DNA from 4 places in the Streptomyces sp. CY-1 genome. Region 3 is predicted to be linked to each of the others. Evidence: riboswitches for the same ligand, from Rfam matches in the RefSeq annotation. Region 3 holds a riboswitch; each other region holds the start of a gene.
What was found. A riboswitch is a leader RNA that binds a small molecule or an ion and turns the genes downstream of it on or off. The one in region 3 is predicted to bind cobalamin.
Positions count from the first base shown of each region.

Region 1: linked by a shared signal. The riboswitch ahead of cobN (cobaltochelatase subunit CobN) and the one ahead of ACK1X7_RS45380 ((2Fe-2S) ferredoxin domain-containing protein) in region 3 are both predicted to bind cobalamin.
Region 2: linked by a shared signal. The riboswitch ahead of ACK1X7_RS09430 (ABC transporter substrate-binding protein) and the one ahead of ACK1X7_RS45380 ((2Fe-2S) ferredoxin domain-containing protein) in region 3 are both predicted to bind cobalamin.
Region 4: linked by a shared signal. The riboswitch ahead of metE (5-methyltetrahydropteroyltriglutamate--homocysteine S-methyltransferase) and the one ahead of ACK1X7_RS45380 ((2Fe-2S) ferredoxin domain-containing protein) in region 3 are both predicted to bind cobalamin.

Region 1 is NZ_CP178393.1:9,877,896-9,883,632, reverse strand. Features, by position in the region: gene cobN (cobaltochelatase subunit CobN) at 1-3,133, opposite strand, end outside; cobalamin riboswitch at 3,167-3,331, opposite strand; gene ACK1X7_RS42615 (nitrite reductase) at 3,403-4,932, shown strand; gene ACK1X7_RS42610 (precorrin-8X methylmutase) at 4,944-5,579, shown strand; gene ACK1X7_RS42605 (precorrin-2 C(20)-methyltransferase) at 5,576-5,737, shown strand, end outside.
Region 2 is NZ_CP178393.1:2,249,409-2,255,145, reverse strand. Features, by position in the region: gene ACK1X7_RS09445 (ABC transporter ATP-binding protein) at 1-1,478, opposite strand, end outside; gene ACK1X7_RS09440 (ABC transporter permease) at 1,511-2,380, opposite strand; gene ACK1X7_RS09435 (ABC transporter permease) at 2,377-3,324, opposite strand; gene ACK1X7_RS09430 (ABC transporter substrate-binding protein) at 3,326-4,888, opposite strand; cobalamin riboswitch at 4,921-5,120, opposite strand.
Region 3 is NZ_CP178393.1:10,764,180-10,769,916, reverse strand. Features, by position in the region: gene ACK1X7_RS45395 (TetR/AcrR family transcriptional regulator) at 93-698, shown strand; gene ACK1X7_RS45390 (DMT family transporter) at 749-1,714, shown strand; gene ACK1X7_RS45385 (FAD-binding dehydrogenase) at 1,783-3,588, opposite strand; gene ACK1X7_RS45380 ((2Fe-2S) ferredoxin domain-containing protein) at 3,745-4,128, opposite strand; cobalamin riboswitch at 4,213-4,339, opposite strand; gene ACK1X7_RS45375 (NAD-binding protein) at 4,436-5,737, opposite strand, start outside.
Region 4 is NZ_CP178393.1:1,931,993-1,937,729, forward strand. Features, by position in the region: gene ACK1X7_RS07960 (helix-turn-helix domain-containing protein) at 141-1,055, shown strand; gene ACK1X7_RS07965 (hypothetical protein) at 1,203-1,412, shown strand; cobalamin riboswitch at 1,562-1,771, shown strand; gene metE (5-methyltetrahydropteroyltriglutamate--homocysteine S-methyltransferase) at 1,935-4,253, shown strand; gene ACK1X7_RS07975 (AraC family transcriptional regulator) at 4,374-5,327, opposite strand; gene ACK1X7_RS07980 (zinc-dependent alcohol dehydrogenase family protein) at 5,431-5,737, shown strand, end outside.

The sequences.
Region 1 (5,737 bases), 890 kb from region 3:
CGCGGGTGTCGGTGTTCTTGGCCGCGACCGCGATCCGGCGGTAGGCGCTCTCCATCTCGGCCCGCGCCGGCCGCCCCTCGAGACCGCGGCCGTAGGCGTAGCCGCCCCAGACCGTGTACACCTCGGCGAGATCGGCGTCGGTGCGCCAGTCGCGGCTGTCGATGAGCTGGAGCAGCCCGGCGCCGTAGGTGCCGGGGCGGGAGCCGAAGATCCGGGTGGTGGCGCGGCGCTCGTCACCGTGGGCGGCGAGGTCGGCGCGGGTGTGCGCCCGTATGTAGTTGTCCTCGTCGCTCTCCTCCAGGGCGGCGGCGAGCCGTACGGCGTCGTCCAGCAGCCCGACCACATGGGGGAAGGCGTCCCGGAAGAAACCGCTGATGCGCAGGGTGACATCGACGCGCGGTCGGCCCAACTGGTCGAGCGGCACGGCTTCCAGGCCCGTCACCCGGCGCGAGGCGTCGTCCCACACCGGGCGGATACCCAGCAGCGCCAGCGCCTCGGCCACATCGTCGCCGGAGGTGCGCATCGCGCTCGTGCCCCACAGCGAGAGGCCGACGGACTTCGGCCACTGGCCGTCGTTGTCGGCGCGGTAGCGCTCCAGCAGCGAATCGGCGAGCGCCTGGCCGGTCTCCCAGGCCAGCCTGCTCGGCACGGCCTTGGGGTCGACGGAGTAGAAGTTGCGGCCGGTCGGCAGGACGTTGACCAGGCCGCGCAGCGGCGAACCGGACGGCCCCGCGGGGACGAACCCGCCGGCGAGGGCGTGCACGGCGTGGTCGATCTCGTCGGTCGTGGCGGCCAGCCGGGGGACGACCTCGCGGGCGGCGAAGTCGAGAATCGCGGAGACGGCGGGGCGCTGCTCCTCGGGCAGGGTGAGGACGGCCTTCTCGACGGCCTCCGGGGCCCATTCGGCGTCCTCCATCGCCTGGACCAGCCCACGGGCCCGCTCCTCGGCCTCGTCGGCGCCGGTGCGGGTGGCGGCCGACTCGTCGAGGCCGAGCGCCTCGCGCAGCCCGGGGAGTGCGGACGTACCGCCCCAGATCTGGCGGGCGCGGAGGATGGCCAGCACCAGGTTGACGCGCGCGGGCCCGGCCGGGGCGGTGCCCAGGACATGCAGTCCGTCGCGTATCTGGGCGTCCTTGACCTCGCACAGCCAGCCGTCGACATGCAGCAGGAAGTCGTCGAAGCCGTCGTCGTCCGGCCGGTCCTCCAGGCCCAGGTCGTGGTCGAGCCGGGCGGCCTGGATGAGGGTCCAGATCTGGGCGCGGATGGCGGGGAGCTTGGCCGGGTCCATCGCGGAGATGGCGGCGTACTCGTCGAGCAACTGCTCCAGCCGCGCGATGTCGCCGTAGGAGTCGGCGCGGGCCATCGGCGGGACGAGGTGGTCGACGAGGGTGGCGTGGACACGGCGCTTGGCCTGGGTGCCCTCGCCCGGGTCGTTGACCAGGAAGGGGTAGATGAGCGGCAGATCGCCGAGCGCGGCGTCGGGGCCGCAGGCGGCGGAGAGTCCGGCGTTCTTGCCCGGCAGCCACTCCAGGTTGCCGTGTTTGCCCAGGTGGACCATGGCGTCGGCGCCGAATCCGCCGTCGGCTCGGGGGGTGGCCATCCAGCGGTAGGCGGCCAGGTAGTGGTGCGAGGGCGGCAGATCGGGGTCGTGGTAGATGGCGATGGGGTTCTCGCCGAAGCCGCGCGGGGGCTGGATGACCACCAGGAGGTTGCCGCGGCGCAGCGCGGCCAGCACGATCTCGCCCTCCGGGTCGCGGCTGGTGTCGACGAACATCTGGCCGGGCGGCGGGCCCCAGTGCTCCTCGACCGCCTCCCGCAGCGCCTGCGGGAGCGTGGCGTACCAGCGGCGGTAGTCGGCGGCCGGGACGCGGACGGGGTTGCGGGCGAGCTGCTCCTCGGTGAGCCACTCCTGGTCATGGCCGCCCGCCTCGATGAGGGCGCGGATCAGGTCGTCGCCGTCGCCGGAGACCAGGCCCGGGAGCGCGTTTGGCCCGTCCTCGGGGCCGAGGTCATAGCCATCGGCGCGCAGCCGGCGCAGCAGGGCGACGGCGCTTGCGGGGGTGTCGAGGCCGACGGCGTTGCCGATCCGGGAGTGCTTGGTGGGATAGGCGGAGAGGACGAGCGCCAGGCGCTTGTCGGCGGCGGGGATATGGCGGAGCCGGGCGTGTCGTACCGCGATTCCGGCGACACGCGCGGCGCGCTCGGCATCGGCGGCATAGACCGGCAGACCGTCCTCGTCGACCTCCTTGAACGAGAACGGCACGGTGATGAGCCGCCCGTCGAACTCCGGGACGGCGACCTGGGTAGCGGCGTCCAGCGGGGAGAGCCCCTCGTCGTTCTCCTCCCACGCGGCGCGCGACGAGGTCAGGCACAGCGCCTGGAGCACGGGCACGTCGAGCGAGGCGAGCGCGCCCGCGTCCCATGCCTCGTCGTCGCCGCCCGCGGACGCCTCGGCGGGGCGGGTGCCACCAGCCGCGAGGACGGTGGTCACGATGGCGTCGGCCGCGCCGAGGGCCTCGATCAACTCGGGTTCGGGAGCCCGCAGCGAGGCGACGAACAGCGGCAGCGGGCGGCCACCGGCGTCCTCCACGGCCCGGCACAGGGCCTCCACGAAGGCGGTGTTGCCGCTCATGTGGTGGGCGCGGTAGTAGAGCACCGCGATGGTCGGGCCGGTGACGGCGCCGGAGCCGGCCGCGCGGCCGGTGCGCTCCAGCGGCCCCCAGGTGGGCGCGGGCGCGGGCGGTTCGAAGCCATGGCCGGTGAGCAGCACGGTGTCGGAGAGGAACCGGGCGAGCTGGTCGAGGTTGGCGGGCCCGCCGTGGGCGAGGTAGGCGTGGGCCTCGGCGGCGATGCCGACCGGGACCGTGGACGCCTCCATGAGCTGGGCGTCGGGCGCCTGTTCACCGGTGAGGACGACGACCGGGAGGTCGCCCGCGAGCAGCGTGTCGAGCCCCTCCTGCCAGGCGCGGATGCCGCCGAGGAGCCGTACGACGACGAGTTCGACGCCGTCGAGGAGGCCGGGGAGATCGTCGAGAGCGAGGCGGGCCGGGTTGGCGAGGCGGTACGGCACCGGGCCCGTGGCGGCACGGGCGCTGAGCAGGTCGGTGTCGGACGTCGACAGCAGCAGAATCATGCGGCGGCATGCCTTCCTCGGGGTCCGCGCCCCGGGCGGGTTAAGACGGCGGCAGTTCCTGGCTCGCGCGACCGCTGCCGTTCGGCGGCTTCCGCGCTCACAGTGGCGGGACCGCGCCGGATTTACACCGACTTCCTACCGTGAGTGCCGTCTTGTGCGTTCGGTGGGCCGGGACCGACCCACCGCTGAGCATAGTAAGCGTTGCTGACCTGCCACGGGATGGTGAGTTCCGGCCTGGCCGGGGCGGTGGGCCGGACCGGATCGTCGGTATGCTCGCCGCCATGCCCCTCCCCCCGACAACCACCCCATCCGGGGATGAAACCCCCGTGCGCGGGCGCGATGACGCCTGTCCGGGCGCGCTGCGGCTGCACCCGGCGGACGACGGTTCGCTCGCCCGGGTCCGGGTGCCGGGCGGGCTGCTGACGGCCCGTCAGGCGGTGGCGCTGGGACGGCTGGCAGAGGAGCTGGGCGACGGGCGGCTGGACATCACCTCGCGGGGCAATCTCCAGGTGCGCGGCCTGGATACGGGGTGCGGCGCGGAACTCGCGGCCCGGCTGCGGGCGGCCGGACTGCTGCCCTCGGACCGCCATGACCGGGTGCGCAACATCGTGGCGTCGCCGCTGTCCGGCCTGGACGGCGGGGGGCACGCGGATGTGGCGGCGTGGGTGCGGTCGCTGGACGCCGTGCTGTGCGACGACTCACCGGCGGGGGGCGGGGAATTGTCGGGCTTGTCGGGCAGGTTCCTGTTCGCGCTGGACGATGGGCGGGGCGATGTGGCCGCCTTGGGCGCCGATGTGACATTGATCGCAACGCCGGACGGCGGAGCGGTGCTGCGGGCCGGCGGTCCGCCGCCGGGTCCGGATGTGCCGTCGCCGTCGACGGGGGCGGCACGCCCGGACGCGGCGGGGCGGCGGGGGTCTCGTACGGCCGGGTCGGCGGTGGGTGGCGGTCTCCGAGTGCGGGGCGAAGACGCGCCGCGTGCGGCGGCGCTGGCCGCGGTGGAGTTCCTGGCCAAGGCGCGTGAGAGCGGCACCCGGGCGTGGCGGGCACGCGAACTCCCCGCGCGACACGCCGTGACGACCGAGGGACTGGCCGCGCGACTCGCCGACGCGGGCGTGGCGGCCGTACCCGTGGAGCATGAACCAGCTCCCCGCGCCCGCGCCACACCACCCGCCCCCGGACCGATCCCCGGCCCGGACGGACGTCACGCGCTGTCCGTCGCCCTCCCCCTGGGCCGGGTGAGCGCCGCGCAGTGGCAGCTGCTCGCCGCGCTCGCCTCCCGGGGCGGGGCCGCTGAGCTGCGTATGACACCCTGGCGCGGCGTGGTGCTCCCCGGGTTCGCCCCGGACGACACGCGCGGTGCCTTGGCCGAACTGTCCGACGCGGGGCTGGTGACCACGCCGGACTCGCCGTGGCTCGGGGTCGGCGCGTGCACGGGACGGCCCGGCTGCGCCAAGTCCCTGGCGGATGTGCGGGCCGACACGGCACGCATGGTCGCGGACCCGGCGCTACGGACCTCGGGCACGCGGCGAGGGTTTGCGGACCCGGCGCCGGGAGCCTCGGGCACCGCCTGGTCCGATCCGCTGCCGGTGTACATCTCCGGGTGTGAACGGCGCTGCGGTCACCCCGGGGGCCGCTGGGTGGACGCCCTGGCCACCGGAGACAGGGACTACCGCGTCACCGTACGGGGCGCGAGGGAAGACACGCCGGAGGCGGACAGCGCGGACAGTGTGCACAGCGTGGATGTGACAGCGGAGCAGTTGGCCGGCGCCGTGGCGGCGGCCCGTGGAACGACATGATCGAGGACACCGTGTTCGACTACGAGAAGGACGGGGCGGCCATCTACCGCGCGTCCTTTGCCACCATCCGTGCCGAGGCCGACCTCGGCGGGCTCCCCGCCGACGTCAGCCAGGTGGCGGTGCGGATGATCCACGCCTGCGGCATGGTCGACCTGGTCAAGGACCTCGCGTACAGCCCCGAGGTGGTCTCCCGCGCCCGCGCCGCGCTGTGGTCCGGCGCGCCGGTGCTCTGTGACGCGCGCATGGTCGCCAGCGGGGTCACCCGCAAGCGGCTGCCCGCCGACAACGAGGTCATCTGCACCCTCGCGGACCCCGCCGTACCGGAGTTGGCGCGGCGCATGGGCACCACGCGCAGCGCCGCCGCGCTGGAGCTGTGGCGGGACCGGCTCGACGGGGCGGTGGTGGCGGTGGGCAACGCCCCCACGGCGCTGTTCCGGCTGCTGGAGATGATCGAAGAAGGAGGGGCGGGCGCGCCGCGCCCGGCCGCCGTGATCGGTGTGCCGGTGGGCTTCATCGGCGCCGCCGAGTCCAAGGAGGCGCTGGCCGGGCATCCGGCGGCGCTCGACCACCTGGTGGTGCACGGCCGGCGGGGCGGCAGCGCCATCGCCGCGGCGGCGATCAACGCGATAGCGAGCGAGGAAGAGTGAGCGAGCAGCAGACGGGCCGGCTCTACGGTGTGGGGCTCGGTCCCGGCGACCCCGCCCTGATGACCGTACGCGCCGTGGAGGTCATCGCCGAAGCCGATGTCATCGCGTACCACAGCGCCCGGCACGGGCGCAGCATCGCCCGCTCCATAGCCGAGCGG
Region 2 (5,737 bases), 8.5 Mb from region 3:
ACGAGCAGGGCCGGACGTGCGGTCAGCGCCCGTACCAGTGCGCAGCGCTGGAGCTGGCCGCCGGAGAGCCGGTCCGGGGTCCGGTGCAGCAGCGCCGGGTCGAGCCCCAGCGCATCGGCGGCCTCGATCGCCTCCGCCGTCGCCTCCTTGCGGCGCAGGCCACGCAGCAGCCGTGCGGTGTCGGCGAGTTGCGCGAGTACGGGACGGTGTTCCTCGAAGGAACCGGCGCTGTTCTGGTGCACGTACTGGATGGCGCGGCGCTGGGTGGGCGTACGCCGGTCGATGCGGCGGGGGAGCGGTCGGCCGTCGAGCCGTATCTCGCCGCTGGACGGGGTGGTCAGCCCGGCCAGCGCCCGGGCGAAGGTCGTCTTGCCCGAGCCGGAGGGACCGAGCAGCGCGATCGTGTCGCCGGGCGGGAACGCCATCGACACCGGCCCGGCCAGTGGATCGCCGGACCGGCGGCGTACGGCGATATCGGTGGCGGCGACCCCGGCGCGGCTCTCCGGCGCCGGGCCGGGTGTGGCCGGGCCCGGCCCCTCGGCCGTCGCTCCACCTGCGGCGGTGTTGCCTTCCGCGGCGAGCAGTTCCCGGGTGGCCCGGTGGCGGACGGCCGGAAGCCCGGTGGCGGTCGGTCCGGTGGGGGTTGGCCCGGCGGCGGTCGACGCCTTGGCGGTCGGCTCGGTGGCGGTGGGCGCTGTGGCGGTCGATCCGGTGGCGGTGGGCCTGTTGCCGGGTGCGGCGCCACCGGCGCCGAGGACGTCCGCCGTCGGGCCGTCGTCCACGGCCCGGCCGTGTTCCAGCACGATGACGCGGTCGGCCGTCTCCCGCACCAGTCGCAGATCGTGACTGAGCAGCAGCACGCCCGCGCCGTCGTCCGCGAGCGCCCTCACCGTACGGCCCAGGGCCTGTGCCAGCGCCGGGTCCAAACCGCTCGTCGGCTCGTCCAGCACCAGCAGCCGGGCCCCGGTCACCAGGGCGGAGGCGAGTGCCAGACGCTGCTGCTGGCCGCCGGAGAGCTGGTGGGGGAAGCGGCGGCGTACGGCCTCCCACTCCAGACCGGCCAGGGCGAGCGCCCGGCGCGCGGCGGGCTTGCGGGCGGACCGCTCCGGATGTCCGAGGGCGGCCAGCTCCGTCAGCGCACCGCCGGCCCGGCGTATCGGATCGAGGACGGTCTCCGGGTGCTGCGGCAGATGCGCGGCCCGGCCGGCCCGGGCCGCGGGGCGTCTGGCCGGGGCCAGGAGCAGCAGGTCCGTGCCCGCCAGCAGGACGTGTCCGGTCAGCCGCACGCCGCTGCGGGAGGTGCCGAGTGCCGCCAGGCCGAGCGTCGTCTTGCCGCTGCCCGACGGGCCGACGACGGCGGTGACGGCGCCGGCCGGAACGGTCAGTCCGACCCGGTCCAGCAGCGGACGCTCCGCCCCGGCGGCATGTGCCGAGATCTCCGGGATGTGCAGCAACGGCACATGGGCGGTACCGGTCACCGGCCTCTCCTCTTCCGCGCGGTGCCCGCTCCTCACCGGCCGCTCCTTCTCCGCGCGAGCACGCGGTCCACCAGCAGGTTGCCGCCGACGCACAGCGCCGTCAGCAGACCGGCGGGCACCAGCACCGCCGCCGGCTGGGTGAACAGGGTGTCGCTGTTGCGCTCGATGAGCACCGCCCAGTCCGGCGAGGACACGGGCAGCCCCAGGCCGAGGAAGTTGGCGGATGCCAGCAGGTACAGCACCACGGTGAACCGGCCGCCCGCGTCCGTGGCCAGCGGAGCGGCCAGCTCCCGGGCCAGGTGCCGAAGATGGATGTACGCCCAGCCGCGCCCCTGCATCCGCAGTGCCTCGACGACCGTCCGGGTGCCCGGTGCGAGCGCGGCTCCGCGCACCAGGCGCGCCACCGCCGGGATTTGGAGCACCCCGGCGACCGTCACCAGCCAGTACCAGTCGCGGTGTCCCGCCGCCGCCAGGGTCATCAGCACCAGCAGTCCGGGGAAGGCGAGCAGCAGGTCGAGGCCGCGCATCACCGTCTCGTCCAGGCCGCGTCGCGGTCCCGCGGCCAGCAGCCCCAGCGGCACCCCCGCGGCCAGGCCGACCAGCAGCGCGCCCAGGGCGCTGCCCAGGACCGAGCCGCCGCCGTGCAGTACGAGCCACAGCACATCGCGGCCCAGGATGTCCGTACCGAGCGGATGCCCCGCGCCGGGCGGCTGCGACGGCAGCGCGTCCCGCGCCGACGGCGCGTCCCCGGCCAGCCACGGCCCCAGCAGGGCCACCAGCACCGGCACACCGAGCAGCACCAGACCGATCCACGGACGGCGGGGCCGGCCGGAGCCCGCGGCGTCGGCCTTCTCCCGTACGGTCACGCCCTCCCGCGAGGTCACGCCCTTCCGCCGGGTCATGCCGTCACCTCCCGGCGTGGGGCCAGCCGGTGGGCGGCCAGGTCGCCGAGAAGGTTCACCACGATCGCGGTCCCGGCGAACAACAGCGCGTATGTCTGCACCTGGGGCATGTCCCGGTTCTGCACCGCCTCGACGAAACCGCTGCCCAGCCCGCGGAAGCCGAACACCGCCTCCACCAGCACGGCACCGCCCAGCAGCCCCTCCACACAGCGGGCGAACTGCTGCGCGGCGGGACCCAGGGCACCTGGCAGCACATGGCGCAGCACGACCGTCCGCTCCCGCATCCCCAGCAGCCGCAGATGCTCGGCGACGGGCCCGTGCCGCTCGGCCGCCACTCCGGCGCGGATCTGCCGGGCCAGATCGCACAGGTGCCGGGCGGTCAGCACGGTGACCGGCAGCACCAGTACGGACGGCTGGGCCAGCAGCGCGGCCGTGTCCATGCCGACGGCGGTGGCCGGAAGCAGCCCGGCGGCCAGCGACACCGAGGCGACCAGCAGCAGCCCGAGCACGAACTCCGGGACGGCGTGCAGCACCACGGCCGCCGTGTTCAGCGTCCGGTCGAGGCGGCTGCCCTCCCGCAGCCCCGACACCGTGCCCAGCAGCGGCGCCAGCACGGTGACCAGCACCAGCGCCGGTACGCCCAGCAGCAGCGTCACCCCGACGCGGCGGCCGATGTCATCGCCCACCGGCACCCCGGTGGTCAGGGAGTTCCCGAGGTCGCCGGTGAGCAGATTGCCGAGCCAGTGCCCGAAGCGGGCCCAGGCGGGCTCGTCCAGCCCCAACTGGGTGCGCAACGCCGCCACCTGCTCGGGCGTGCCGAGTTCACCGCGGAGGACGTCGGCCGTGTCGCCGGGCAGCAGCGAACCGACCGCGAACACGGCGACGAGTACCACCAGGCACTGGAGGACGGCCAGCAGCAGGCGCCGCAGAACGTAGGCGCGCACGTCAGCCGATGCGGACCCGGTCGAACCGCGCCCAGTCGTGCGAGTTCGGCGGTGCGGCGCGCAGGCCGCGGACCGATGTGCGGATGGCGTCATTGGCATCGGAGAACGCCCACACCAGCAGCCCGGACCCGTCCCGGGCGAGCTTCTGGGCGCGGGCGAGCAGCGCCAGCCGGTCCCGCTCGTCGCGGGTGGTGCGGGCGCGCTCCAGCAGCGCGTCGAACCTCTCCGAGGCGTACTGCGTCTGGTTGCGGGCCGCTCCGCCACGGACCCGCTGCTGGAGGAAGTCGGAGACGGGCAGCGTGGAGGAGGTGTTGAAGGCGGCGACCCCGTTGGTCTTGATCTCGCTGAAATAGGTGCTGGAGGCGCGGGTGTTGGCGGTCAGCCGCAGCCCCACCTCGCGCAGTTGCTGTGCCATCAGGTCCGCGGCCGGCTCCCACGCGGCGTCGACCGAGCTGGTCTCCACGGTGATCTTCAGCCCGTCCGCACCGGCCTGCTGCACGAGCTTCCGCGCCTCGTCCACGTCCCGCTCGCGGGGCTCCAGGACGTCGGGGTAGCCGCGCAGGCCCATGCCGAACAGGTCGTTCCCCGGCTCGCCGTGCCCGGCGAGTGCCACGCGCACCAGCGCCTCCCGGTCCAGCCCGAGCTGCACGGCGCGCACCAGCCGCGGATCGTCGAACGGCTTGCGGCCGATGCGCAGCAGCAACTGCTGGGCGGTGGCCCGTTTCACGGTCAGCAGCCGCGTCGAGCCCTCCGCCTTCAGCCGGTTCACGGAGGCACCGGCCATGTCGGCGGCGTAGTGGACCTGTCCGGACAGCAGGGCGTTGAGCCGCGCCGACTCCTCGTTGGCGGGGACGATCTCCAGCTCGGCGATGTGCGGGGCGCCGTCCCAGTGGTCCGCCCAGCGCCGGTAGCGGGCGGTGCCGCCGGGGGTGAACGAGACGTAGGTGAAGGGGCCCGAGCCGACGGGCTTGCCGAAGTCCGTCGTCCCGTCGGGGATGATCTCGGTGCCGGGCCCGGCGAAGACGGTGGGGAACTCGAAGTTCGGAGCCTTCAGCGTGAAGACGACGGACCGTTCGCCGTCGGGCCTGCCGGCCCCGAAGTCGATCGCCGAGAGCAGCACCTGCGAGGGGGACCCGGTGCCGGGGTCGGCGGCGCGGCGGTAGCTGTAGAGGACGTCCTTCGCGGTGACCGGCTTCCCGTCGTGGAACTCGGCCTCGCGCAGACGTATGCGCCACCGGGTGCCGGACGCGTCGCTCTCCCAGGACTCCGCGAGCCGTTCACGGACGGACATGTCGTCCGCGTAGGTGCCGAGCGTGTCGTACAGGGCCTTGGCGCGGGCCTGGTCGACGAAGTTCGGGGCGACATGGGGATCGAGGGTCTCCTGCGAGCCCCCGGCCGTGAACGCGGCGCGGAACCGGTCGCCGCCGCCCCCGTCCGTCCCGTCCGCGCCGCACCCGGTGAGCAGTCCGGAGGAGGCCAGCGCCAGGGCGCCTCCCGCGGCAAGCACCGCTCGTCTGCCGGGCTCCGTCGGGTGCGCCCGCTCCGTCCGGGCATGCGTCGTCACAGCCGATCCTCTCCGGGGTGTCCTCGCCCCTGCCGTCGGACCGGCGACGGGTCAGTCTCCTGGCTCCCGGATCGTCGCTCACCTCCGCCTTCCCATCCGCGGCCGCGGACAGTGACGTGCTGGAGGACCGCTCCCCGGTCACAGTGGCGGGACCGCGCCGGACTCGCACCGGCTTCCTGGTCCCCGTCGCCTCGTGCCCTCATTGTGGCGCACCCGGCGACGGGTCCAGGAGCAGGGGCTCGTTCCACGGAGCGGCTTCTAGCGGTCGGTGAGCGAGCGGCGCCTTCGGCCTTCCGTACGCCGACGGCTGTTCGCCGAGCCGCCGGTGGCCGGCCCGTGACCGGTGAGGAGAACCGTGAGGGCCGCGACCGCCATCACCGGGGTGAGGGCGACTTGGGGGAGCGCGACCGCGAAGCCGTAGAGGCCGATGGCCGCTCCCTGGCGGCCGCGTGGGGCCAGCGCGGTCGCGGCGGTGGATCCGCAGACGGTGACGATGCCGAAGCCCCGCTCCGCGCAGGGCTGTGGTCAGCAGAATGGGCAACAGATGGTCGCTGGGGGCCTGTAGCGGGGCGCGCAGGCCGAGCGGGAGGGCACCGAGGACGAGGGTGCGGGTCCAGCCGAGTACGCGCAGCGCCGTTTTGACGCAGAGCTGGGTCAGGACGGTGGTGGCCATCGGGACGGCGGTGACGAGTCCGGCACCGAACTCATCCGCTCCTCATGATCAGATGGCAGATCCCGTCGTCGCGGACACCGAGACGCCGAGGGTGTCGGCCTACCGCGCGGTCGTTCGGTTGACCTCGCGCGGTCGGCGGTGACCCGACCGTCTCGCCAGGTGGGCGGTCTTGGCCA
Region 3 (5,737 bases):
GGGACCGACTGACGGTGAAACCCACTTCCCGGATCTCTCATCGCCCTCTACTCTAGGTAGACCTACCTACCTAGTTTGTCGGGATGCATGCGATGAGTGAGACCGGTACGAGGACGACGGATCCCGGAAGGCGGCGGCCCGCGCGGGAGCGCCTGCTGGCGGCTGCCGCGCGGCGCTTCTACGCCGACGGTGTGACGACGACCGGAATCGACACGATCACCACCGAAGCCGGCGTGGCGAAGATGAGCCTGTACAACAACTTCTCCTCCAAGTCCGATCTCGTCAGGGCCTATCTCGACGCCCGGCACGAGGAGTGGCTCGCGCTGTACGCATCCCGGCTGGAGCAGGCCCAGAGCCCCCGCGACGGTGTCCTCGCGGTCTTCGACGCCTACGCCGATCACGCGGCGTTCGCCTATGAGCGCGGCTTTCGCGGCTGCGGACTGCTCAACGCGGCGGCCGAGCTGCCCGCCGGAGACGAGGGGCGGAGTGTCGTACGCCGCCACAAGGAGGAGGTCGAGCGCCTGATCGCCGGGCACCTCGAAGAACTGCTGCCCGACCGCCCCGACGACGTGCGCACCACGGCGGAGCATCTGTCGTTCCTGCTGGAGGGCGCGATGGCGCGCGCCGGTCTGGAAGGCGACGGCAACCGGCTTCGGCACGCCCGCGCGATGGCGGCGGCCCTGCTGGACAGGCTGTGAGGCGGCCCACCGGATCCGGCGCCCGTTCGGCGGGCGCCGGATCGTTGTGCGTGCTCGCCGCTTCCGTGCTGTGGGGCACCACCGGCACCGCGGCGACCTTCGCCCCGGGGGTCGGGCCGCTCGCCATCGGCGCCGTCGCCATGGGCCTGGGCGGGCTGCTCCAAGCCCTGGTCGCCGCCCCCCGCATCGTCCGTCAGGCCCCACGGCTGCGGGCGCGGCGCGGCGCCGTACTGCTCGGGGCGCTCGCGGTGGCGGTCTACCCCCTGGCGTTCTACAGCTCGATGCACCTGGCCGGAGTGGCGGTGGGAACCGTGGTGTCGATCGGTATGGCGCCACTGGCCTCAGCCGTGATCGAACGTGTCATGGACCGGCGGCGGCTGACGCGCCGCTGGACACTCGGCGCTGCCTTGGGCCTTCTGGGCACCCTCCTGCTGTGCGCGGCCCAAGCCACTCAGGACCCGGGCGACCGGGGGCAGCCATCCATGGCCGCCACGATGCTCGGCGTGGGACTGGGCCTCATCGCGGCCACGACCTACGCCCTCTACTCCTGGGCGGCGCACCGGCTGATCACTCATGGCATCGCCTCCCGCGCGGCGATGGGCACGGTGTTCGGCCTGGGCGGAGTGCTCCTCGTGCCCGTCCTCCTGGTCACCGGCGCCCCGCTGCTCGACTCCGGGACCAATATGGCCGTGGGCGCCTATATGGCGGTGGTGCCCATGTTCGCCGGCTACGTCCTGTTCGGCTGGGGGCTGGCGCATGTGCCCGCGAGCACGGCGACCACGCTCTCCCTGCTCGAGCCGGCCGTCGCCGCCGTCCTCGCCGTGCTGGTCATCGGCGAACGGCTGCCCGCCGTCGGCTGGACCGGCATCGCGCTCGTCCTCGCCTGCCTGGCCGTCCTCACCGCCCCGACAGCCGTCTTGGGGCGGCGCCGACAGCGGCCGGAAGGCGTGACGCCGCCACAGCGCACGGCGGCGGAGCACACCGTTGCCCGGCCGGGCCCGGGGCGGGTGCCGTAGCGGAGTCCGCGGACCGCAGGAGGAGTCTGCCAGGTGCCCGGTGCGCCACCGCCGACGCGTCCCCCGGTTCAGGTCGCGGTCGCGGCGGCGGCCGCACGGCCCGCGGCGCGGCCCGAGAACAGGCAGCCGCCGAGGAAGGTGCCCTCCAGGGAGCGGTAGCCGTGCACTCCCCCGCCGCCGAAGCCCGAGACCTCACCGGCCGCGTACAGACCGGTGATGGGGTTGCCGGAGCCGTCCAGGACGCGGCCGGAGAGGTCGGTCTGGAGGCCGCCGAGGGTCTTGCGGGTGAGGATGTTGAGGCGCACGGCGATCAGCGGTCCGGCGGACGGGTCCAGGATCCGGTGCGCGGAGGCAGTGCGGCTGAGCGCGTCCCCGGGGTAGGCGAGCGCGTTGCGGATGCCCATGACCTGGACGTCCTTGGTGTACGGGTTGGCGATCTCGCGGTCGCGGGCCTCGATCTGCCGGGTGAGGTCCGCCAGGTCGATGAGGTTGTCGCCGGTCAACTTGTTCATGCCCGCGACCAGTTGGGGCAGGGTGCTCGCGACGACGAAGTCCTCGCCCTTGTCCCGGAATCGCTGGATCGGCTCGGGTGTCTGCCAGATGCGGGAGAGGAGCTGGAGGATGTCCTTGTTGGTCAGGTCCGGGTTCTGCTCGGAGCCCGAGAGCGCGAACTCCTTGGCCATGATCTTCTGGGTGGTGACGAACCAGGAGTAGTCATAGCCGGTGGCGGTGATCGTCCCGAGGGTGTGCAGAGTGTCGTAGCCCGGGATGTCGGGGGTGGAGAAGCGCTTGCCCTTCGCGTCGAACCACATCGAGGAGGGGCCCGGCAGAATGCGGATGCCATGGCCCGGCCAGATCGGGTCGTAGTTCCTGAGGCCCTCGGTGTAGTGCCACATGCGGTCGGGGTTGACGATCCGTCCGCCCGCCTTCTCGGTGATCGCGAGCATCCGGCCGTCCACATACGCCGGGACGCCGGTGACCATGAACTTCGGCGGTGTGCCGAGCCGGTCGGGCCAGTTCCGCCGCACGAGATCGTGGTTGGCGCCGATACCGCCGGAGGTGACGATCACCACCGGGGCGTTGAGCTCGAAGTGGCCGACCACGGTGCGCGAGGTGGGCTTGCCGCGGGCGGCGTCGCTGGGTTCCAGGATCGAGCCGCTGACCCCGGTGACGGCACCGCCGGTGACCACCAGATCGTCCACCCGGTGCCGGAACTTGAAGGTCACCCGCCCGTCCTTCGCGGCGGCCCGCACCTTCTTCTCGAACGGCTCGACCACGGCCGGACCGGTGCCCCAGGTGACATGGAAACGCGGCACCGAGTTGCCGTGCCCGTCCGCGAGGCCGCCACCGCGCTCGGCCCAGCCGACGATCGGGAACCACTGCACGCCGAGCCCGTGCAGCCAGGACCGCTTCTCCCCGGCCGCGAAGTCCACGTATGCCTCGGCCCATTTGCGGGCCCAGTAGTCCTGGCCGCCGGGGTCCAAGACGCCGCGGTCGAAGCCGGCCGTGCCGAGCCAGTCCTGCCAGGCCAGTTCGTGGGTGTCCTTGATGCCCATCAGCCGCTGTTCCTCGGAGTCGACGAAGAACAGGCCGCCGAAGGACCAGAACGCCTGGCCGCCGAGGTTGCTCTCGGGCTCCTGGTCGAGGAGGAGCACCTTGCGTCCCGCGGCCGCCAGTTCGGCCGTCGCGACCAGCCCGGCGAGCCCGCCGCCGACCACGATGGCGTCCGCGTCCGAGGACGCCCCGGAGGCGGCGAAGGCCGGACCGGCCGCCTGGGCGAGCGCGGCGCCGGCGAGCACACCGCCCGCCGCCGTCAGGGCGCGGCGGCGGCTGATCCCGGCGAGCGAAGCGGCGTTCTCTGTGGAGTTCTCCATGGGCTGCCTTCCGGAAGGGGGTTCGGAGGGTGCGGGAGATGCGGAGGGGGTTGCCGCGACGGCAACGTGTTACCGACGGTAGCCCACCGGGTGCGGGGCCGCCAGACTCCTGCTCCCAATGAGCAACTCCCGGCAGCCGCAGGGAACTTCGGCCGGTCAGCGCCCGCCGGACGACGGCTCGGGCGAGGCGCGCGGCCGTGGCGAGAAGGCGTACAGATCGAGGATGTCGGGCAGCGGCGCCACACCGGGGCCGCCCGCCGCGACCCAGGCCACGACGTCCTCTGTCGCGTCCGGGTCGTTGACCAGGCCGAGCCACACCGGCCTGCCCCCGGCGGCACGTCCGGCGGCCGATGGCTGCACCACGATCACATTGGCCCGATCGCAGACGTCCAGACACTCGGAGACGCGTACGGGCGCCTCCTCACCGAGCCGTGCGAGCTGCGCCGCATGGTCGATTCCGGTCACCTTGGGGCTGCCGCAGCAGCAGTCCCGGCATACGGTCACCCGGCATGGCACCGGGTCGGTCGGCCTCACAGGCATGCCGCAGCACCCTCCTCCGGGGAAGTCCGCCCCCCACGCGGCGGAGCCGCACATCGACACACCCCGTCGAGGAGGCGACCGCGTGAGTCTCCTGGCTCTCGGGTCGATGCTCGTCCCGGCCTTCCCACCCGCGTATACGGGCAGTGGCCTGTTCGGGATCCGCTCGCCGATCACAGTGGCGGCACCGCGCCGGATTCACACCGGCTTCCTCGTCCCGCCGTCGCCTTTGTCGCCCGGCATCATCGCATCCCGGGCACCGCCGCACCATGTGGCCCCCGCCCCCGGGAGCACCACGGGCGGCTGGACGTCAGTTGCGGTGGGCCGCCACCCCCGCGAGGATTTCGCCCAGGCCCTGGCGGGTGGCCGCCAGCACCACCCGGTCGTGCGGCCGCAGAACATAGCCGGGGTGCAGATCCCACACCAGCGCGGGCTCCTGAGCGGCGCCGTCGTAGGGAGGCGCCGCGGCGAGGTCGCGCTGCCGGTCGGCGGGTTCCGCCGCGTCCAGTGCGATCACCCGCCAGGCGCCCGGTGCGAACGCCTCGGCGACGGTGCGCCCCTCCAGTTGCGGATGCCCGGCGACATGCAGGGCGGCGAAGAGCAGCACCCGGCGCTCGACCGGTATGGCACCCAGGATCTGACGCCCCATCATCGCCCCGGCGAACGCCGGGGCCGCCAGGCTGGAGACACTGCGGCTGCGGGTGAGGGCCCGCGGATGGGCCGCGCGCAGCGTGCGGTAGACGGCGGTGGCGAAGCGGTCGTCGTACAGGCGCAGCGCCACCCGCAGCCGGGGCTTGACCGAGCGGGCGTACAGCGTCGCCTCCAGGTTGGTGGTGTCGACGCTGGTCAGGGCGAGCAGGGAGTGTGCCCGCTGGATCTTGGCCGCCTCCAGGACGCCCTCCTGGGTGACATCGCCGATGACCGTCGGCACCCCCAGCCTGCGGGCCAGCGGGATACCGCGCGCCGCGGGATCCTCCTCCACGCACACCACGGGGATGTCCATCTCCCGGAGTCTGGCCAGCACCCGGGTGCCGACCTTGCCGAGCCCGAGCAGCACGACGTGGCCGGAGAGACCGCGCGGAGGGCGGCGCAGCGCCGAGGCGGTACGGAAGGTGCCCAGCGCTTCGAGCGCGGCGGCCACCAGGACGGGCAGCATCAGCAGTCCGATCAGCCCGGACAGCAGTTGGAGGACCTTGCGTCCGGTCGGCTCGTCCAGCGCCGGGTCGTCGATCGCCAGCACGTCCAGCACCGTGAGGTAGGCGGCGTGGAGCAGACCGGCTCCGGTGAGCTGCCAGGAGGCGACGGTGAGGGCGAGCACGGCGATCGCCATTCCGGCGACGGACCAGCGCAGTCGGCGGGAGAACAGCGAGGCGAGGGGCAGTCTGCGGGTGCCGAGCCGCCGTGGCGGCAGCGGAGCGCCGGTGGCGGAGACGGCCTCGAGCACCACCGTGTCGCGTCCGGTGGCGGCGGCCACCTCCTCGTCTCCGGGCAGCAGTTTGGGCCCTTCGTCCCCGCTGCTGTCGGAGCCCTCGCTGCCGCCCGGGTCGCTGGTGGTGGACGAGAGCAGGGCGAGGGTGCACAGCCCCGGGCGGGCGACCTCGTCGGGGCCGGG
Region 4 (5,737 bases), 8.8 Mb from region 3:
GGGAGCGGGGCAGCGCGAGGACATCCGCGGGCCGGCTCCCTCCGCCACCCCCACCCCTGGTCATCCCCTCCCCCTGGCGGCCGGGCAGTCCGTGGACGAAGATCGGCGAGATGGGAGCAGCCGACCGGAGGGCGCCGCGGATGTATCACACCTGGATGCGGTACTTCACGCCGAGCCCGGCCCATCACCGGCTCGGCCTGGTGTGTCTGGGGGTCGGCCTCCAGCACGGCGTCCTGCCCGTCGTCGGCCCGCGTGTCCTGGACCACCATGTGGCCGTGGTCATCAGCGCGGGCCGCGGCTGGTTCCGCGGCGCGGACGGCCGCCGCCGCACCGTCACCGCACCCGCGCTGCTCTGGCTCACCCCCGGGGTCACCCACCACTACGCCCCGGACCCGCACACCGGATGGGACGAGGCGTTCGTCGACTTCACGGGACCGGCCACCGCCGCCTACGCCGACCTGGGCTATCTCGACGCGGACGGCCCCGTGGTCGCGCTCACCGACACCGCCACCGCCCGTACGGCCATCGGCCGGATCGCCCGCGCCGCACGCCAGGGCAACCCGTTCCTGGAGGTCGAGACCGCAGCCGCCGTCCATGAACTCCTCGTCGCCCTCCGCCGCCTGCGCGCCGACACCGGCGCCGACGGACATCCGGTGCTCCAGGCCCTGGCCCGGGACGCCTTCCAGCCGCTCTCGGTGACCGAACACGCCGCCCGCCACGGCATGACACCGGCCGAACTGCGCACCGCGGTACGCCGCGGCGCGGGGTGCAGCCCCAAGGACTACCTCCTCGGCATCCGGCTGGGCCGCGCCAAGGAACTCCTGGTCGGCACCGAACTCCCGGTGGCCGCCATCGCCCGCCGCGTCGGCTACGACGATCCCGCCTACTTCAGCAGACTGTTCGCCCGCCGAGTGGGCACCGCACCGGTCCACTTCCGCGAGCAGCAGTGCCGCTCGGTCCCCGGCGGCTTCACCGACCGCATCCCCGACCCCAGCCGCCCACCGACGATCCCGCCGTCCGCACCGGCGGACGACGGACGGCGCGGCGGCGGATGACCGGAAGTCCGCCTTAAGCCGGCCGGACGGCTGCGGGGGGCGGCTTCCGCCATTGGGGGGATGGTGGGCCGCGATTGCCCCGCCAAAGGGGCACCATGCATGCGAAGCCGGTCATATCCGGCGGCAGATCCTCAGCAAGGAGTTCCCATGCGTATCCGGACCGCCCTGTCCACGCTCGCCCTCACCGCCGCGTCCCTCGCCGTCGGCGCGGGCGGTGCCATCGCGGACGACGCGCCCGATGTCACCGTCAACAACTCCAGCAGCACGGCCTTCCCCGGGGTCTGTGCCAGCAACCAGTTCTCCTTCGTCACCGTCCCGGTCAATCTGGCGGGCGGGTCGGACTCCGGCGCGTGCTGATCCCCTGAGTTCGCTGATGGGCGGGGTGCGGCCGGTGTCGGCCCGGGCGGCACCGGCCGTATCCTCGGCCATCGCGTGTTCCAATTCACCGTCCCGAATTCCGGACCGCCCCCTGCACAGCGCCGGACGGCCCCGTAGGCTGGCGGGCGTAGTTGGTTCGCCCCGTCGGCCAGGCGGGATGCGTCGTAAGAGGGAACCCGGTGGGAATCCGGGACTGCCCCGCAGCGGTGAGCGGGAACGACCGCCGTCATACGCACTGGGTCCGGTGAGACGGACCTGGGAAGCGACGGCCATTAGGTGTCCTCCCCCAAGAGGACGCGCCCGTGAGTCCGAAGACCTGCCATCTGCCCGCGTACGAACCACTCGTGCGCGGACATCTCGGTGACCTCGAGGGCGGGTCGGCGTACATACCGGGCAGTGGCCAGGCTTTTGCCGCGCGAGGCCGAAAGCCCGGTACGTCACCCTTCGCGCTCTCCTCCCGTCGCCGGGATCTCAGGGATTCATCTCGCGAAGGAGATCTCCGTGACACCGAAGTCCGCAGCCGCGGCAGCACGGGCCACCGTGTACGGCTACCCCCGCCAGGGCCCGAACCGGGAACTGAAGAAGGCGATCGAGGGCTACTGGAAGGGCCGCGTCACCGCCGACGCGCTCAAGTCCACCGCCGCCGAACTGCGCAGCGCCACCTGGCAGCAGCTTGCCGGGGCGGGTATCGACGAAGTTCCCACGGGTGACTTCTCGTACTACGACCACATGCTGGACACCACCGTCATGGTCGGCGCGATCCCCGACCGCCACCGGGAGGCCGTCGCCGCCGATCCGCTCGACGGCTACTTCGCGATGGCGCGCGGCACGCAGGATGTCGCGCCGCTGGAGATGACCAAGTGGTTCGACACCAACTACCACTACCTGGTTCCGGAGCTGGGCCCGGACACGGTGTTCAGGGCCGACTCCGCCAAGCAGGTCGCGGAGCTGAGGGAAGCCCTCGGCCTCGGTCTGGCCGCGCGGCCGGTCCTGGTCGGGCCCGTCACCTACCTCCTCCTCGCCAAGCCCGCCCCCGGCGCGCCCGCGGACTTCGAGCCGCTCACCCTCCTGGACCGCCTGCTTCCGGTGTACGCCGAGGTGCTGGCCGATCTGCGGGCGGCCGGTGCCGAGTGGGTGCAGCTCGATGAGCCCGCCCTGGTCCAGGACCGCACACCGGCCGAACTGAACGCCGCCACCCGCGCCTACCGCGATCTCGGCGCCCTCACCGACCGTTCGAAGCTGCTGGTCGCCTCGTACTTCGACCGGCTCGGCGAGGCCCTGCCCGTGCTGGCCAAGGCCCCGGTCGAGGGGCTGGCGCTGGACTTCACGGAAGCCGCCGCCGCCAACCTGGACGCGCTGGCCGCCGTCGGCGGGCTGCCCCACAAGCGACTGGTCGCCGGTGTCGTGGGCGGCCGCAACATCTGGGTCAACGACCTGGAGAAGTCCCTGGCCAGGCTCGGCACCCTGCTGGGTCTTGCCGGCCGGGTCGATGTGGCCGCCTCCTGCTCGCTGCTGCACGTGCCGCTCGACGCGGCGGCCGAGCGGGACATCGAGCCGCAGATCCTGCGCTGGCTGTCCTTCGCCCGGCAGAAGACCGCGGAGATCGTCACCCTCGCCAAGGGCCTGGCCCGCGGCACCGACGCGATCACCGCCGAACTGGCCGCGAACCGGGCCGCGCTCGCCTCCCGCGCCAACTCCCCCATCACCCGCGACCCGGCCGTCCGCGACCGCGCCGGCGCGGTCACCGAGGCCGACGCGCGCCGCTCCCAGCCGTACGCCGAGCGCGCCACGGCCCAGCGCACCCACCTGCGCCTGCCGCTGCTGCCGACCACCACCATCGGCTCCTTCCCGCAGACCGGCGAGCTGCGCAGCGCCCGTGCCGATCTGCGCGAGGGTCGGATCGACACGGCCGGGTACGAGGAGCGCATCAAGGCCGAGATCCAGGAGGTGATCTCCTTCCAGGAGAAGACCGGCCTGGATGTGCTGGTGCACGGCGAGGCCGAGCGCAACGACATGGTCCAGTACTTCGCCGAGCAGCTCACCGGCTATCTCGCCACACAGCACGGCTGGGTCCAGTCGTACGGCACCCGCTACGTCCGCCCGCCGATCCTGGCCGGTGACATCTCGCGCCCCGAGCCGATGACGGTGCGCTGGACGGCCTACGCCCAGTCCCTCACCGACCGCCCGGTCAAGGGCATGCTCACCGGCCCGGTCACCATGCTCGCCTGGTCCTTCGTCCGCGACGACCAGCCCCTCGGCGACACCGCCCGCCAGGTCGCCCTCGCCCTGCGCGACGAGGTGGGCGACCTGGAGGCGGCCGGGACCTCGGTCATCCAGGTGGACGAACCCGCCCTGCGCGAGACCCTTCCGCTGCGCGCCGAGGACCGGCCCGCCTATCTGTCCTGGGCGACCGAAGCCTTCCGCCTCACCACGGGTGGCGTACGGCCCGGCACCCAGATCCACACCCATATGTGCTACGCCGAGTTCGGCGACATCGTCCAGGCGATCGACGACCTCGACGCCGATGTCATCAGTCTGGAGGCCGCCCGCTCCCATATGCAGGTGGCCCGCGAGCTCGCCGCCCATGGCTACCCGCGCGAGGCCGGGCCCGGTGTGTACGACATCCACTCCCCGCGCGTGCCCAGCGCGCTGGAGGCGGCCGAACTGCTCCGCACCGGCCTGAAGGCCATCCCCGCCGAGCGGCTGTGGGTCAACCCCGACTGCGGCCTGAAGACCCGCGGCTGGCCCGAGACCCGGGCCTCGCTGGAGAACCTGGTCGCCGCGGCCCGTACGGTCCGCGGCGAGCTGCCCGCGTCCTGACCTGGACAGTCCACGTCCTGACCCGGACAGTCCGCGTCCTGATCCGGACGACCGGCCGGGGCCGGAGCGCGCCACGTCGCGCTCCGGCCCCGCTGCCGGATGCCGAAGGCTCTCCCGTGGTCAGGCGGCTGTCGCGCCGGACAGGGGACGCGCACGGTGCGCCGTGTCCATCGACTTCCGCCAGGCCCCGGGCGTGACGCCTTCCCTGGCCGAAAAGGCACGGCTCAACGCGCTCCCCGTGTCATAGCCGACCCTGACCGCGATCTCCTGGACACTCAACGGCGTCTCCCGGAGCAGCACCTTCACCCGGTACATGCGCCATGAGGTGAGGTAGCCGAGCGGGGTATCCCCCGTTTTCTCCTTGAACGAGGCGGCGAACGCCGAGCGTGACATCCCCGCCTTGCGGGCGAGTTCGTCGACCGTCCACGGATGGGCCAGGTCCGTGTGCAACTCCCGCATGGCGACGGCGAGTCGGGGATCTCGCAGTGCGGCGATCCAGCCGACGGCGCCGCCCCCGACATCGGCGCAACAGGTCCGTAGTGCCTGGACGAAGAGCACATCGGACAGCCGGCTCATGATGAAGCCACCGCCGAGCCCGCCTGCGGCGCTCTCCCTCGCGATGAGATCGAACGTGGTGCGCAGGAGGTGGCCGGCGGTGTGGTCCAGGTTCAGCCGGAACAACGGCGGCAGCAGCGCGAAGAGCGGTTCGGCCGCCACGGCGTCGAAGGCGAACCGGCTGGACACGATCCGCGTCAGCTCACCGTCGCCCCCGACCCGCGCCGCGCCGCCGGGAGCCTGGGAGATGAGTCCGTCGCAGTCGACGACCTCGCTGCCCTCGGTGTCCTGAAGCGTGAAGCTCACGCCCGCGCGGACCAGGAAGCAGTCGTTCGCCTCCAGCCGTTGCGGCCCGGCGAGCGTGTCCGCGACGAGCCGGCAGGAACCACTGGAGATCAGGACCAGCCGGGCGAGGTCCCGGGGAGGGAACGAGATGCCCCACGGCGCATGGGCGTCCACCCGCACATATCGCGCGTCCTCGATCTTCATGGTGGCGAGAAGGTCGTCGATGGGATCCATCTCCACCCTCCTGGACGATCTGCGCCAAGCCGTGGACGCCAGGATACATATCGTCCAGCCGGGCCGCCCTATCGTGGAGTGGTCCAAGAACAAAGGAGGGGAAATGCGAACATTCCAGGTGGTGGCGGGCGGCGGCCCGGTGGCCCCGGCCACGCGTCAGGTGCCGACTCCGTCGGCGGGCGAAGTGCTCGTCCGCGTGAAAGCCAGCTCCATCAACGCGCGCGATCTGCTCATCGTCTCCGGCAGGTATTCCATCGAGGTGCCGCCGGGGCGGATCCCGCTCTCCGACGGCGCGGGGGTCGTGGAGGCCGTCGGGGACGGGGTTTCGCGGTTCCGGGTGGGGGATCGCGTGGTGAGCACCTTCCATCCGACCTGGCTGTACGGTCGGTTCCCCGGGTGGGGGGAGTTGC